Regions from separate parts of the Caulobacter sp. X genome, predicted to be linked through region 2. Evidence: predicted binding sites of a transcription regulator. Region 2 holds the regulator's gene; each other region holds the start of a gene.
The links. Region 2 encodes LexA, which represses DNA repair genes until DNA is damaged. Its sites were predicted from a motif close to ATGTTCNCNANNTGTTCT; they were not measured.
Positions count from the first base shown of each region.

Region 1 (5,102 bases), on a different contig from region 2:
CGAGACGCGCTCGCCGCCGGCCAGCTGCTCGAACTGCATGAACACGAGGTTCCAGATCTCGATGAAGCGGTCGCCGTCCTCATCGGGGCTGCCGGGAGGGCCGCCGGCGATCGACGGGCCATGGTCGTAAAAGATTTCCGAGCACGGACCGCAAGGGCCGGTGTCGCCCATGGACCAGAAGTTGTCGCTGGTCGGGATGCGGATGATCTTGTCGTCCGACAGGCCGGCGATCTTCTTCCACAGCGCGGCCGCCTCGTCGTCGGTGTGGTAAACCGTGACCAGCAGCTTGTCCTTGGGCAGCTTGAACTCGCCGGTCAGCAGGGTCCAGGCGTGATGGATCGCCTGCTCCTTGAAGTAGTCGCCGAACGAGAAGTTGCCCAGCATCTCGAAGAAGGTGTGGTGGCGGGCGGTGTAGCCGACATTGTCGAGGTCGTTGTGCTTGCCGCCGGCGCGGACGCACTTCTGCGAGCTGGCCGCGCGCGGATGGGCCGGGGTCTCGGCGCCGGTGAAGACGTTCTTGAACGGCACCATGCCGGCGTTGACGAACAGCAGCGTCGGATCGTTCTGCGGCACCAGCGGCGCGGACGGGACCACGGCGTGGTCGGCCTTGCCGAAGTAGTCGAGGAAGGTGCTGCGGATCTCGTTCAAGCTGGGCATGAGCGTCTCAAGTCTTAAGCGTCCGGCGAGCGGCCGGGAGTCGCGCGCTGCATAGCGCGGTTTTTAGCGAAGGGGAAACCGACTCGCAGATGGGAGCGCGGGTTAAGGCGGAAAAGGGCGGGTCCGGCGCGCCACGCAATTGGAGTTGGCCTCCCCGAAATCCGCGGGAGGACGGATCACGGCCCCGGCCAAATCGCGCTCGCCCTGTCCGGGCAAGCGCGGCTCATCGCGGGTTGTCCCAGGGCTTCGGAACCTCGGCCTTCGCGGAGAGGAGACCGGTCATGCTCTGCGTCACGACAAAGCTCGCGGCCGGTTCAAGGTCCTTCGCCCCCTGGCGGTAGAGGACAACGAGATAGTCGCCTATCGGTCGCCAACCGACGCCGCCGACGCCGACGCGCGCCACGAAGGGCTCGCCGTCGATGACGACGACCGCCGAGGTCACGGTGTCGCTGAAGTCGGTGAACTCGGTCTTAGCCGCCTCTCCAAACGTTGGAAGGCTATCGGCGCCGGTCATGTCGCGAGCGGCGAACCGCTTGGCGGCGACCATGAGCGCCGGATAGCGACGCGCCGCCGCGACGGGGGCCGCCGCGGCGACGGAGGGTTCCGAGACGCCAAGGGTTCGCGCGAGCGCCGTGGCGAGTTGCGTCGCGAGCGGGGCGGCGGACCGTCGAAGCGCCTGGCTCTCGCCAAAGGACTCGGTGACCTTGAAGGCGTCGCGATAGCGGACCGAGAGGCGGCAGGCGGGGCGCCAACCGCCTCGCCAGGGCGTGATCTCGACGTCGAATCCAGGAACGGGCCCATCCACGCTATCGCGCTGCACGAGCACGGCGGCTTTCTTCATGACGCCGACACGACGACTGGAGGTCCAGCATAGGTCCGTAAACGCCGGCGGGGCCGGCAAGGTCACCGGCTGTCCGCCCGCCATGCGAAAGAAGACGTCTCGCGTGCAATTCGCCGTGCCTTCCATGCGCTCGGCTCGCCAGACGCCAGGCGAGAGTATGGACAGCTCCAGGGCTCCGCCGGAGTCGACGTCGAGCAGACGCTCGGCGGCCGCTCGAACGGCGCGCGGCGGCGCGGCGACCGCTCCTCGGACGATCAAGGTGGGCGCAAGCAGGGCGTTGACGTCAAGCTTGACGAAATCGGAGTGGGTCCGAGCGCGCTGCCGCACTTGGTCGGCGAGCTGGCGACAGGGGGCCAGTTGATCCTGCGGCGCCGCCAGCAATGGCGTCGGCAGGCCGGCGATCACGACCGCCGTAAGGATCGAACGCATCATCTCTCCCTCCGCCTTCAGGTTGTGCCGCCCAGCTCCATCCAGGGCAAGGCGAAGATCATCCGCGACCTCGAGCGTCCAGCATCCGCAAAAGAAATAGGCCGCCTGGCATGGGGTCCAGGCGGCCTGATCGCGGCCGTCGCGGCGGTGGGGCCGCGGGCGTGTTGAAGGCGGGGACCGCCCGTGGCTGAGGCGAGGGCCGCGAAACCCTGGATCGTTTCCGATCGGAAACGATCCAATCTCTTGCCTGAACGCATTTTCTGGCGACGAACCGGTATCCACTTCGTCGGAAAATGCTTGAGCGCGAAGGCTATTCCTCGTCGCCCTCCTCCGGGCCGCCGACCAGAAGCTCTTCCTCGATCTTCTGCGACGACTTGCGGACGGCCGCTTCGATGCTGCTGGCGATGTCCGGATTGTTCTTCAGGAACTCGCGGACATTGTCGCGGCCCTGGCCGATGCGCTGGCTGCCGTACGAGAACCACGAGCCGGCCTTCTCGATGATGCCGGCCTTGACGCCCAGGTCGATGACCTCGCCCAGCTTGGAGATGCCCTCGCCGTACATGATGTCGAACTCGACCTCGCGGAACGGCGGGGCCACCTTGTTCTTGACGACCTTCACGCGGACGTTGTTGCCGATGATCTCGTCACGAACCTTGACCGAGCCGGTGCGGCGGATGTCCAGGCGCACCGAGGCGTAGAACTTCAGCGCGTTGCCGCCGGTGGTCGTTTCCGGGCTGCCGTACATCACCCCGATCTTGTGACGGATCTGGTTGATGAAGATGACGATGGTGTTGGCCTTGTTGATAGAGGCGGTCAGCTTGCGCAGCGCCTGGCTCATCAGGCGCGCCTGCAGGCCCGGCAGGCTGTCGCCCATCTCGCCTTCGATTTCGGCCTTCGGGGTCAGGGCCGCCACGGAGTCGACGACGACGATGTCGACCGCGCCCGAGCGAACCAAGGTGTCGGTGATCTCGAGCGCCTGCTCGCCGTTGTCCGGCTGGGAGACCAGCAGGTTGTCGAGATTGACGCCAAGCTTGTAGGCGTAGGACGGGTCCAGCGCGTGCTCGGCGTCGACGAAGGCTGCGGTGCCGCCGGCCTTCTGCACCTCGGCCACGACGTGCAGGGCCAGGGTGGTCTTGCCCGAGCTTTCCGGACCGTAGACCTCGACGATCCGCCCCTTAGGTAGGCCGCCGATGCCGAGCGCGATGTCGAGACCGAGCGAGCCGGTCGAAACCGACTCCATCTCGACCTTGCCCTTTTCGCCCAGCTTCATCACCGAGCCCTTGCCGAACGCGCGGTCGATCTGGGCGAGAGCCGCCTCTAGCGCGCGTTGCTTATCGCCTTCTTCCTTGGCCACGAGTTTCAAAGCCGCCTGACTGGTCATTGTTGGTCCGCCCTCTATCCCATGATTCCGGTGGGTCGCCCGGCGCTTCCAGCGCCCTGTCGAAACGACCTGTGGAACACCCTTAATGCGTACCGCCTTTGTTCCATGTTCGCAAGATGTTCTCACACGCAGAAACGTCCGTTTCTGTCGTAGACCGCGCGCCCTTGAAAAAATGGGCTGGGGTTGAGCCCCTAAACCCAGGGTTTGCAACCGGTCCTTAAGCCAATTGTGGAAGCTTCCAGGTCAGTCTTGGAGAAGGCCGCCTTGTCGATCGATCCCCGCCGCTTGTTGGGCCTCGCCTTCGCCAGCGCCGACCTTCTGGTCGAGCTGCGGGACGGCCAGGTTCGCCTGGTGCTCGGCGCGGCGCAGCGGATCATGGGCCGAAGCGAAGCGGCCTTGACCGGCGCGGCCTGGACCAGCCTCTTCCATCCCGATGATCGCCCGCTGATGGCGTCCGTGCTGGCGTCCGCCGACGATGGCCAGCGTCGCGGTCCGATCGTGCTTCGCCTGGCCGACGACGAGACGCGCCATGTCGGCGTCATCCTGCGCGCGCTTCCCGAGAACGAAGGCCGCATCTCCTGCGCGGTCACCGTCGCCCACGCTTCGGCCCCGGCCCTGAAGCCTGGCGAACTGCAGCCGCGCGAGTCGTTCGACGACATCGCCAAGGGCCTGTTCGAGGCGGCCCGCGCCACCGGCATGGAGCTGGAGCTGGCGATGGTCGAGTTCGCTGGGCTCGGCGCCATGCGCGACGGCCTCTCGCCCAGCGAAGCGGCCGAGCTGGACGTCCGCGTGGCCGGCGCGGTGCGCGCGGAGGCCCACGGCGGCTCGGCGGCGACCCAGCTGTCGCAGGACCGCTTCGCTCTGGTGCGGTCTCGCGACGAGCAGTCCGAGACCATGCTCAAGCGTCTGAGCCAGATCGTGAACACCGAGGCCAAGGCGCATGTCGTGCCTCTGGACAACGCCTCGCCGCCGTCGCGAGCGCTGCGAGCGCTGCGCTACGCGCTGGATGATTTCCTGCGCGGCGGCCTGAAGGACGGCCCGCCCGCCAATCTCACCGAGGCGATGAACCGCTCGGTCAAGCGCACCCTGGCCCAGGCCGGCGCGCTGAGCGCGGTGATCACCCAGCGCCGCTTCAGCCTGGCCTTCCAGCCGGTCGTCGCCATGGCTACGGGCCTGGCGCATCACCACGAGGCCCTGGTCCGCTTCGAGGACGGCGCCAGCCCCTTCGCCATGATCCGCATGGCCGAGGAGTTCGACCTGATCGAGGAGCTCGACAAGGTCGTGGTGGAACAGGTGATCAAACGCCTGGCCAACGACTACGACGGCAAGCTGAAGCTGGCGGTGAACATCTCGGGCCGCACGATCGTCTCCGAGACCTTTGTCGATCATATCGACCGGATGCTGGCCCGCTTCGACGAGGTGAAGGGCCGCCTGATCTTCGAGATCACCGAAACCTCGGCGATCGACGACCTGCCGTTCGCCAACCAGAACATCCAGGCGCTGCGCTCGATGGGCTCGATGGTGTGCCTGGACGACTTCGGCGCCGGTTCGGCCTCGTTCGCCTATCTGCAGCAGCTGAACCTGGACATCGTGAAGATCGACGGGCGCTATGTCCGCGAGCTGGCCGACAACAGCCGCGACGGGGCCATGGTCCGTCACCTGGTGCAGATGTGCCGGGACCTCAAGATCCGCACCGTGGCCGAGATGGTCGAGACGCCGGAAGTCGAAGACATCGTCCGCAACGCCGGCGTCGACTTCGCTCAAGGCTGGCTCTACGGCAAGGCGGCGGAAAAG
Region 1 covers NZ_PEGF01000002.1:1,226,007-1,231,108, reverse strand. The annotation lists gene alaS (alanine--tRNA ligase) at 1-657, opposite strand, end outside; gene CSW60_RS18145 (hypothetical protein) at 881-1,927, opposite strand; gene recA (recombinase RecA) at 2,238-3,308, opposite strand; gene CSW60_RS18135 (EAL domain-containing protein) at 3,573-5,102, shown strand, end outside.
Region 1: the regulator LexA is predicted to act here: its motif matches at 3,414-3,431, upstream of recA (recombinase RecA).

Region 2 (5,102 bases):
CGGGCGCGGGTGGACCCCGAATCCTGATCGCGCCCGTGTCGATCTCGGGATTGCCGCCGGAAAAGACGCCTACCCGCATTCGCGTGACGATCGGCGAGAATGAGACGCCCGCGCCCGGCGATGCGATCAGTCTGAAGGCCATGCTGGGCCAGCCGCCGCCGCCCGCCGCGCCGGGATCCTACGACTTCGCCCGCGACGCGTGGTTCGATTCCATTGGCGGCGTCGGCTTCACGATCGGAGAGCTCGCGGACGCGCGGCTGGACCCGCCGCCGGTTCGACTGCGGGTCGTCATGGCGATCAACGCCTTTCGATGGAGCCTCGCGCAGCGGATCCTGGCGCGGATGGGCCCGACCAGCGGCGGGATTGGCGCGGCCATGGTGACCGGGCACGAGGCCTGGATCACGCAGGAGCAGACCGACGCCATGCGAGCCTCGGGCCTGGCGCACATCCTGTCGATCTCCGGGCTGCACATGGCGATCGTCGGCGGGTTCGTGTTCGGCGCGGTGCGCCTGGGCGTCGCCGCCTGGCCTTGGCTGGCGCTCCGGGCGCCGGGCAAGAAGATCGCCGCCGGCGCGGGCCTCGTCGCCGTGCTCGGCTATCTGGTGATCTCCGGTGCGCCGCCGCCAGCCGAGCGCGCGGCGATCACGGCCAGCGTCGCTTTCCTCGCTATCCTGTTCGATCGCCGCGCCATCACCCTGCATGGCCTGGCCGTGGCGGCCCTGCTGATCCTGGCGCTGAAGCCGGAGACGGCCGGCGAGCCGGGCTTTCAGATGTCATTCGCGGCCACCGCGGCCCTGGTGGCTCTGGCCGAAGGCTGGCCGCGTCCGGTCAAGGAGATCTCGACGCCTTGGTGGATCCGTTGGCCCCAGGCCGGCATCACCTGGCTGGCCGCTAGCGTCGCCGCCAGCCTGGTGGCGGGCCTGGCGACAGCGCCGTTCGCCATGCAGCATTTCAACCGCGTCGCTGTTTGGGGCTTGCCGGCCAATTTGGCGGTCGCGCCTCTGTCCTCGTTCGTGATCATGCCGTTCCTGGCGATCGGCACGCTGCTCGAGCCGTTCGGCCTGGGCGCGCCGTTCCTGGCCGTGGCCGGCTGGGGCGTCGATGCGATGGTCGGCGTCGCCAATGGCTTCGCCGACGCCCATGGCGCGCAGCAGATCGTGGCGAGCGCGCCGCCGCAGGTGCTGGTCATCGCCTTCTTGGGGCTGATGCTCCTGTGCTTGTGGAAGGGCCGCCTGCGCTGGGTGGGCGCGCCGATGGCGCTGGCCGTGGCGCTCTGGCCGAGACCCGCGCCGCCCGACGCCTGGATCGCCGCCGATGGGGCGACGGCCGCCGTGCGATCCGGAGACGCGGCCATCCTGCTGCGCACGGACGCCAAGCGGTTCGGCGCGGAGCTTTGGGCGCGAAGGCGGGGCCTGACGCCGACGACCTGGAACCTCTACGCCTGCGACAAACGCATCTGCGCGCCTGGCTTGGGCGCGCCGGTGCGACTGTCCCTGGCCTGGAGCCGAGCGACGCCCGACGCCGAGACCCTGTCGGGCCTGTGCGTCAATAGCGAGGTCGTGGTGGTTCGCGCCGTGGCGCCGGAACGCATTCCGCCGCTCTGCGCCGACACCGTCCTGCTGACGGCGGAGGATTTCGCGCGGGGCGGGGCCGCTGAGCTCTATCATCGCGCCGACGGCTGGCGGATCGTCTGGGCGCAGCCCTTGCGCGGCGATCGTCCTTGGAGCCGGCTGCTGACAGCGGATGACGTCGAAGGCCGCTAGAGGTTCGGTGGAAAGTCTGGAGGTCTCGCCATGTCCAACCCGTTCGCCGCCCGCCGCGTCGCCTTCCGCGCCCTGCACGCCCAGGGCTGCTTCACACTCCCCAATCCGTGGGACGCCGGGAGCGCGCGTCGGCTAGAGAAGCTGGGCTTCAAGGCCCTGGCCTCGACCAGCGCCGGCGCGGCCTGGTCCCTGGGCAAGGACGATGGCCAGATCACCCGCGAGGAGGTCATCACCCACTTGCGTATGCTGTGCGCCGCGACAGAGCTGCCAGTGAACGCCGACTTCGAGAACGGCTTTTCCGACACCGCGGAGGGCGTGGGCGAGAGCGTGACCTTGGCGATTGACGCCGGCGTCGCGGGCCTGTCGATCGAGGACTGGTCGGGCTCGGGCCTTTACGACCTGCCGACGGCCGTGGAGCGGCTCAAGGCGGCGCGCCGGGCGATCGACGCCTCGGGCCAGGACGTGATCCTCGTTGGACGCGCCGAAGGCTATCTGCGCGGCGTGCGGGACTTAGGCCAGATCCTGGAGCGCCTGAAGGCCTATGCCGAGGCCGGCGCGGACTGCCTTTATGCGCCCGCCGTGACCGATCCGGAGGAGATCAAGGCTCTCGTGCAGGCCGTGGCGCCCAAGCCCTTGAACGTCCTGCTGTGGGGACCGGAGATGACAGTCGACAGCCTCGCCGCCTTGGGCGTGCGCCGCGTCAGCACGGGCGGCGCTCTCGCGGCCGCCGCCTGGAAGGGCTTCGACGCCGCCGCCAAGCGCTTGGCGGAGGAGGGGCGGCTGTAGGGCTCCCCACAAGGTAAGGCCCCGATCCTCGCCTGAGGTCGGGGCCTTAAATTCGAGACGTCTCGGTGTCCCAGCTTTCCGCTGCACCCAATCCCTAGTGATACCGGCGGATCAGGCCCACCAGCTTGCCTTGCACCTCGACCTGGTCAGGGCCGAAGATACGGGTCTCGTACTTCGGGTTGGCGGCTTCCAGGGCGATCGAGCCGCCCTTCTTGCGCAGGCGCTTCAGCGTGGCTTCCTCGCCGACCAGGGCGACGACGATCTCGCCCGAGGTGGCGGTGTCGCCCTTCTTGATGATCACATAGTCGCCGTCGAGGATGCCGGCCTCGATCATCGAGTCCCCTTGGACCTCGAGGACATAGTGCTCGCCATTGCCCAGCATGGCCTCGGGCACCGGCAGGCGCTCGCGCTCGTGCTGGATGGCGTCGATCGGGGTGCCCGCGGCGATGCGGCCCAGGATCGGTAGTTCGCGACTGTCGTTGGCGGCCGGCGCGGGGGCCGTGGCGGGCGGCGCGCCGCCGCCTTCGAACACTTGCGGGCGGAACGCGCCGCGGCCCTTGGGCGGGGCGGCGGTCGTCGCCTGTTGCGGCAGCTTCACCACTTCCAGCGCGCGGGCCCGGTGGGCCAGACGGCGGATGAAGCCGCGTTCCTCCAGCGCCGTGATCAGGCGGTGGATGCCGGACTTCGACGCCAGGTCGAGCGCCTCCTTCATCTCGTCGAAGGACGGGGAGACGCCGGTCTCCTTGATCCGCTCGTGGATGAACATCAGCAGTTCGTGCTGCTTGCGGGTGAGCATGTCGACCTCGGCTGGAGCGCGGAACAAACCGCAAACCTTGGAGAATGTTCTCTAGGCGTTCTTCCTTAATGTCAAGTTGACGCTGTTCCCCCTGTGTTCAGGCCAGGAATTGCGGGGATTCTCAGCGGTCTTGAGGCGGCGTCGCGGCCGAATCAACCAGGTCTTCGAAGCGCGTCGCCATCTCCGGGAACTTCGGCGTGCAGCCCTCGTAGAAGCTCATGATCTTGCGCATATCGGCTTCGTAGTCGCCCGTTGGGTAGATGGCCGGACCCAAGCCAACCACCTTTCGGCGATAGTCCATCATGCCCAGAACCATCGGCACGCCGGCGCCTTTGGCTATGTGGTAGAACCCGGTCTTCCACTGACGCGCCTTGCCCCGCGTGCCTTCCGGCGCGATCGTCAGCATGAACTCGTCGCGGCGCGCGAACTCCTCGATCATGGCCCTGACCATGTCCTTGGAGCGCTCGCGGTCCAGGGGAATGCCGCCCAGGTCTCGCATCATCTGATCGAACGGCTTCTTGAACAGCGACGCCTTGCCGATGAAGCTGAGCTTCAGGTCCAGGGCGTCGGCCGCGCCGACGAAATAGACGAAGTCCCAGTTGCTGGTGTGCGGGGCGGCGATGATGACGAACTTCCGCGTCTCCGGCGGCGCGCCTTCGATGCGCCAGCCGCGGAGCTTGAAATGCGCCGAGAGGGCCCATTTCACCACGCGGGCGAGCCAGTTCATGCGGTCTTTTCCAGGCCGAGCCAAGGTTGAGCTCAAGCTCAGCCTATCAGAATTCGCGTGGCGGCCGTCACGTCAGCATGTCGCATCAGGCTCTCGCCGACCAGCATGGCCTTGGCGCCGGTGGCCTCCATCCGCACGACGTCGGCGTGGGTGAAGACGCCGCTCTCGGTGACCAGAAGGGCGTCTTTCGGAGCCTGGGCGGCCAGACGCTCGGTGACAGCGAGGTCGACGACGAAGCTTTTCAGGTCGCGGTTGTTGATCCCAACAAGATCCGAGCCCAAGGCGCCGGCGCGCGCCATCTCGGCTTCATCGTGGACTTCGACCAAAGCATCCATGCCCAGGCGCTTGGCTTCCGACATCAGTTCGGCGGCCAGGACGTCGTCGATCATGGCCAGGATCACTAGGATCGCGTCGGCGCCCAGCGCGCGGCTTTCGGCCACCTGCCAGGGGTCAACGAGAAAGTCCTTGCGGATGCAGGGCAGGGCGGTCGCCGCGCGGGCCGCCACGAGATAGTCGTCCGCGCCCTGGAAGCTCGGACCGTCGGTCAGGACCGACAGGCAGGCCGCGCCGCCGGCCTCATAGGCCTTGGCCAGGACCGGCGGGTCGAAGTCCTCGCGGATCAGACCCTTGGACGGCGAGGCCTTCTTGATCTCGGCGATCAGCGACAGCTTTCCCGGCGTGTGCTTGGCTTCCAGCGCCGCCTTGAAGCCGCGGGGGGCGGAGGCCGCCTTGGCGGCGGCGTCGACATCGGCCTGCGAGCGCGCGGCCTTGCGGCCGGCGACGTCCTCGCGCTTGTAGGCGGCGATCTTGGCCAGGATATCGGTCACGCGGGGACTTCCGTATTCGTAGCGGCCACCAGGCCGTCCAGGGCGGCGCGGGCGCGGCCCTCGTCGATGACGTCGGCCGCCAATTCGATGCCCTCGACCAGGGTCTCGACCTTGTCGGCGACCAGGAAGGCCGCGGCGGCGTTCAGCAGCACGATGTCGCGGTAGGCGCCCTTCTCGCCGTCGAACAGGCGGGTCAGGGCGGC
Region 2 covers NZ_PEGF01000001.1:477,303-482,404, reverse strand. The annotation lists gene CSW60_RS02070 (ComEC/Rec2 family competence protein) at 1-1,763, shown strand, start outside; gene CSW60_RS02065 (oxaloacetate decarboxylase) at 1,794-2,549, shown strand; gene lexA (transcriptional repressor LexA) at 2,644-3,345, opposite strand; gene CSW60_RS02055 (lysophospholipid acyltransferase family protein) at 3,467-4,072, opposite strand; gene trpC (indole-3-glycerol phosphate synthase TrpC) at 4,111-4,899, opposite strand; gene trpD (anthranilate phosphoribosyltransferase) at 4,896-5,102, opposite strand, start outside.

Region 3 (5,102 bases), on a different contig from region 2:
GCCGAGAACGACTATGTCGAGAAGCGCTACCACCAGCCCGCCGACGAGTGGTCGGCCGACTGGGATCTCTCGGGCCAGGCCGCCGACCTTGGCCTCGTCTACGAGATCGGCGCGGACCTGGCCAACAGCCGCGTCTGGCCGCAATGGCAGGCGGGCTCGGAGTTCAAGGCCCTGCGCGACGCCACGGCGGCGCAGCGGAAGTAGGGTTCGACCCCAAGCGCTCCTTCCCGTGTCATCCCGGCCGGAGCGCAGCGTAGAGCCGGGACCCAGGGGGGTGACAAAGCGCCACGCGCGCGGCCCCTGGGTCCCGGATAGCCTCTAGCGAGGCTTCCGGGATGACATCTTGAGTTTGCGAAATCCCCCATGACCGCCTCCGTCTTCGACCTCTTCAAACTCGGCGTCGGCCCGTCGAGCAGTCACACCATGGGGCCGATGACGGCCGCGGGGCTGTTCGTCGCGCGCCTGCGCGCGGCGGGCCAACTGGAGCAGGTCGCGCGGATCGAGACGCGGCTCTACGCCTCGCTGGCCCTGACCGGTCGCGGCCACGCCACCGATCGGGCCGTGATCCTGGGGCTGATGGGCTTCGTCCCCGCCGATCTCGATCCCGACGCCGGCGACGCGGCCCTGCTGGAGGTCCAGGCGACCCAATCGCTGAAGCTGGGCGGCGCCCAAGGGGGAGAGGGCGTCGACATCGCCTTCGACGAGGCCAAGGACATCGTCTGGCTGGGCCACGAGCGCCTGCCGCAGCATCCCAACGGCCTGACCTTCGTCGCCTATGACAAGGCCGGCGCGCCGCTCGGCGAGCGGACCTATTTCTCGGTCGGCGGCGGCTTCGTCCGCGACGAAAGCGAGATGGGCCGCAACACCCCGCCCGAGGACGGCCCGCCGGTCCCCTACCCGTTCGAGAGCTCGGCCGACCTGCTGGAGCGCGCCGAGGACGCCAAGCTGACCATCGCCCAGGTGATGGCCGCCAACGAGCAGGCGCGGATAAGCCAGGGCGAGATGAACGCCGGCCTCGACCGCATCTTCGGCGCCATGGAGGCTTGCATCGATCGCGGCATGCGCCAGGACGGCGTGTTGCCCGGCGGCCTGACCGTCAAGCGGCGGGCCCGCCAGATCCACCAGACCATCCAGGGCCGCATGGAGCGCCAGATCAGCGACCCGCTGGCGGCCATGGACTTCGTCAACCTGTGGGCCATGGCGGTCAACGAGGAGAACGCCGCTGGCGGTCGCGTCGTCACCGCCCCGACCAATGGCGCGGCGGGGCTGATCCCGGCGGTGCTGCGCTTCTTCGTCCGCTTCCACAACGGCTCGCCCGAACAGGTCCGGGTCTTCCTGCTGACGGCCGCGGCGATCGGCGCGCTCTACAAGATGAACGCCTCGATCAGCGGCGCCGAGGTCGGCTGCCAGGGCGAGGTGGGCGTGGCCTGCTCGATGGCGGCGGCTGGGCTGGCGGCGGCGCTGGGCGGGACCAACGCCCAGATCGAGAACGCGGCCGAGATCGGCATGGAGCACAATCTCGGCCTCACCTGCGACCCGATCGGCGGCCTGGTGCAAATCCCCTGCATCGAACGCAACGCCATGGGCGCCATCAAGGCCATCGACGCCGCCCGCCTGGCCCTGCTGGGCGACGGTCAGCACAGCGTGTCCCTCGACAAGGTCATCGCCACGATGAAGCGCACCGGCGAGGACATGAACGAGATCTACAAGGAGACTTCGATGGGGGGTCTGGCGGTGGGGCTGTCGGTGAACCGGGTGGAGTGTTGAGGGCGGCGTAAGCGCCCCCTCCACCGCTTCGCGGTCCCCCTCCCCCGTTACACGGGGGAGGATGAAGCTCCTCCTCACCCGCACAGCGGGGGAGGTGGCGCGATGCGTCAGCATCGTGACGGAGGGGGCGCTATTGCCTCTCGACGCCCCGCGAAACCTCGCCTAGTTTCCGCGGAGAACATCCAGGGAACACGCACGCATGGGCAAGATCCGAACCGGCATTGGCGGCTGGACGTTCGAGCCGTGGCGCGGGACGTTCTATCCGGACGATCTCAAGCAGAAGGACGAGCTGAAATACGCGTCGTCCAAGCTGACCAGCATCGAGATCAACGGCACCTACTATTCGACCTTCAAGCCCAACAGCTGGCAGAAGTGGCGCGACGAGACCCCGGACGACTTCGTGTTCGCGGTCAAGGCCAGCCGGTTCTGCACCAACCGTCGCGTGCTGTCGGAGAACAACGATTCCCTCGAGAAATTCCTGTCCCAGGGCCTGGAGGAGCTGGGTCCGAAGCTCGGCCCCATCAACTGGCAGTTCATGGGGACGAAGAAGTTCGATCCGGCGGATTTCGAGGGTTTCCTAAAATTGCTGCCGAAGGAGCTGAAGGGCTTGCGCCTGCGCCACGCGCTGGAGGTCCGCAACCCGACCTTCGCCTGCCAGGAGTTCTACGACTTGGCCGCCCAGTACGGCGCGGCCATCGTCTACGCCGTCGACGACGAGGAGCCGACCTGGCCCTGCATCGACCAGCCGACCGCCGACTTCACCTACGCCCGGCTGATGTCGAGCAAGGAGGACGAGCCGACGGGGATGAGTTCGGAGGAGCTGGACGGGGTGGTGAAGCAGGCGCGCGAGTGGGCCAAGCGCGGGGATGTGTTCGCCTACTTCATCGCCGGCGCGAAGGTGCGCAATCCGGCGGCGGCGATGGCGCTGATCGAGAAGCTGGGAGGCTGAGAAACCCTCTCCCCCGGGGAGAGGGAGGGACCCGCGCGCAGCGCGGGAGGGTGAGGGGTTAAAGCCCTCAACCGCCCCCCCCCCCCTTTCACCCTCCCACCGCCTTCAGCGGCGCGCCCCGCCCTCTCCCTCTGGGAGAGGGTTATTCCGGGGAAACCACGGCACGAACCCGCTGGTCCGCGCGACGTACTCCGCATAGCCGGGCTTGGACTTCTTCATCTTGCCCTCGGTGGTCGGCACGCCGCTCCACTTGGTCAGCAGGAAGGTGATCAGCACCGGCCCCGGCAGGGCCCAGGCGCCCAGGCCCGTCTCGGCGGCGATCAAATAGAGACCCCACCAGACGCAGGCGTCGCCGAAATAGTTCGGGTGGCGGGTGTAGCGCCACAGGCCCTTGTCCATGACCTTGCCGGCGTTGTCCGGATTGGCCTTGAAGGCGGTCAGTTGCGCGTCGCCGATGGTCTCGAACAGAATGCCGACGATCGCCAGCGCCGCGCCGGCATAGGCGAGGGCTCCCAGCGGGCCGGGCCCCTGGCCCAGCTGCACCGGCAGGGCGACGAAGAAGCTCAACACCGCCTGCAAGCCGAAGACGATGATCAGCGAGGTGGTGGCGAAGTTCCACCGCTTGGTCTTCTCGTAGTGGGCGAAGATCGCGACATAGCGCCGGTCCGCGCCGTGCTTGCGCCAGCGCCACAGCAGGTAGATCCCCAGCCGCGCCGCCCACAGGGTGCAGAGGCCCGTGAGCAGCAGGCCATGCGGCGTGCGCGGTCCCTGCAGCAGGGTGCTCCAGGCCAGCAGCGCCATGCTCGGGCCCCACCAGGCGTCGATGAAGCTGACGTCCCGCGTCCGCAGGCTGACGGCCCACAGGGCGAGGAACGCGACCGCCGAGACGACGGCGTTGACGGCGAGAGTGGTGAGGATGGGCATGGGCGGCTCGGATGAGTGGGTGCGGGTGATACGAGGCGACGCGGGAAATGGATCCTCCCCTAGCGGGGGAGGTGTCGGCGCAGCCGACGGAGGGGGAAGAGGCAAGGTCAGCAGAACTTCCCCCTCCGGCGCTTCGCGCCACCTCCCCCGCGAGGGGGAGGATTTTGACCCTACGTCCCCACGACGAAACTCACCGTCGTCGTGGTCGAGCCGCCAATGTTCAGGGTCTGCACCGTCTTGGCGCCCTCGACCTGGTAGTCCCCAGCCCGGCCGGACGTCTGCTTCCAGGCGTCCAGCAGCATCCGCACGCCGGTCGCGCCGACCGGATGGCCGGTCCCGATCAAACCGCCCGAGGGATTGATCGGCAGCTTGCCGCCCATGGCGATGTCGCCCGCCTCGATCGCCTTCCAGCTTTCGCCGGGGGCGGTCAGGCCCAGATGGTCGATGGCCATGTATTCGGTTGCGGTGAAGCAGTCGTGGGTCTCGACCGCGTCGATCCCCGAGACGTCCGGCGCGATCCCGGCCCGGGCGCGAGCGTCCAGGATCGCCCGGCGCACCTGCGGGAAGACGTAAGGCGCCTCCCGGCTGGCCTCGACCTTGCGGGCGTAGCTGAGCGGCGCCGAGCGATGGCCCCAGCCCTTGATGCGCGGAATGCTCTCCAGCGGGATTCCGCGTCGGAAGGCGTAGGCCTTGGCGCGCCGCTCGGACGCCAGGAACACCACGGCCGTCCCGTCGGTGACCTGGCCGCAGTCCTGCTTGCGCGTGCGGCCCTCGACCACCGGATTGGCGGCGTCGTCGGCGGTGAAGGCGTCGGGGCCGAAGTCCCAGCTCCGCGTCTGGGCGTTGGGGTTGCGCCGGCCGTTGGCGAAGTTGACCTCGGCGATGCCCATCAGGTGCTCGTATCTCAGCCCGTAGCGGCGGTCGTACTCGTCGGCGAGGTCGGAGAAGGCGCGGGGCCACAGGAAGCGGGCGTCCTGGAATTCGTGGCCGGCCCAGGCGGCGCTGCCCAGGTTCTCGGCCGCCTTCTGGCCGGGGACGTTGCGCATCTGCTCGATCCCGACGACGCAGGCCAGGTCGTAGCGCCCGGCCTCGATCTCGGCCGCGGCGGCCAGGATGGCGACGCTGCCCGAGGCGCAGGCCGCCTCGTGCCGCGCGGTCGGGAGGCCGTCGAAAGTCGGGTGAACCAGGCCGAACATGCCGCCCAACAGGCCCTGGCCCGCGAACAGCTCGGCGGCGAAGTTGCCGACATGGCCGGTCTCGACATCGGCCGGCTCCAGGTCGACGGCCGCCAGCCCCTGCCCCACCGCCTCGGCGAAGGCGTCGGCCAGCTCCTTGCCCTCGCGAGCCCAGTTGGCGGCGAAATCGCTCTGCCAACCGCCCAGCACATAGACCATGCCGGCTCCTCCCGTTTTTCTAGTTAGTTCGATTATACAAGCGACCTCTCAGGAGTCCACGGCGTTGA
Region 3 covers NZ_PEGF01000002.1:719,388-724,489, reverse strand. The annotation lists gene CSW60_RS15680 (M28 family metallopeptidase) at 1-204, shown strand, start outside; gene CSW60_RS15675 (L-serine ammonia-lyase) at 364-1,767, shown strand; partial or broken gene CSW60_RS24395 (hypothetical protein) at 1,768-1,845, opposite strand; gene CSW60_RS15670 (DUF72 domain-containing protein) at 1,967-2,716, shown strand; partial or broken gene CSW60_RS15665 (DUF1295 domain-containing protein) at 2,822-3,782, opposite strand; gene CSW60_RS15660 (acetyl-CoA acetyltransferase) at 3,811-5,034, opposite strand.
Region 3: the regulator LexA is predicted to act here: its motif matches at 1,943-1,960, upstream of CSW60_RS15670 (DUF72 domain-containing protein).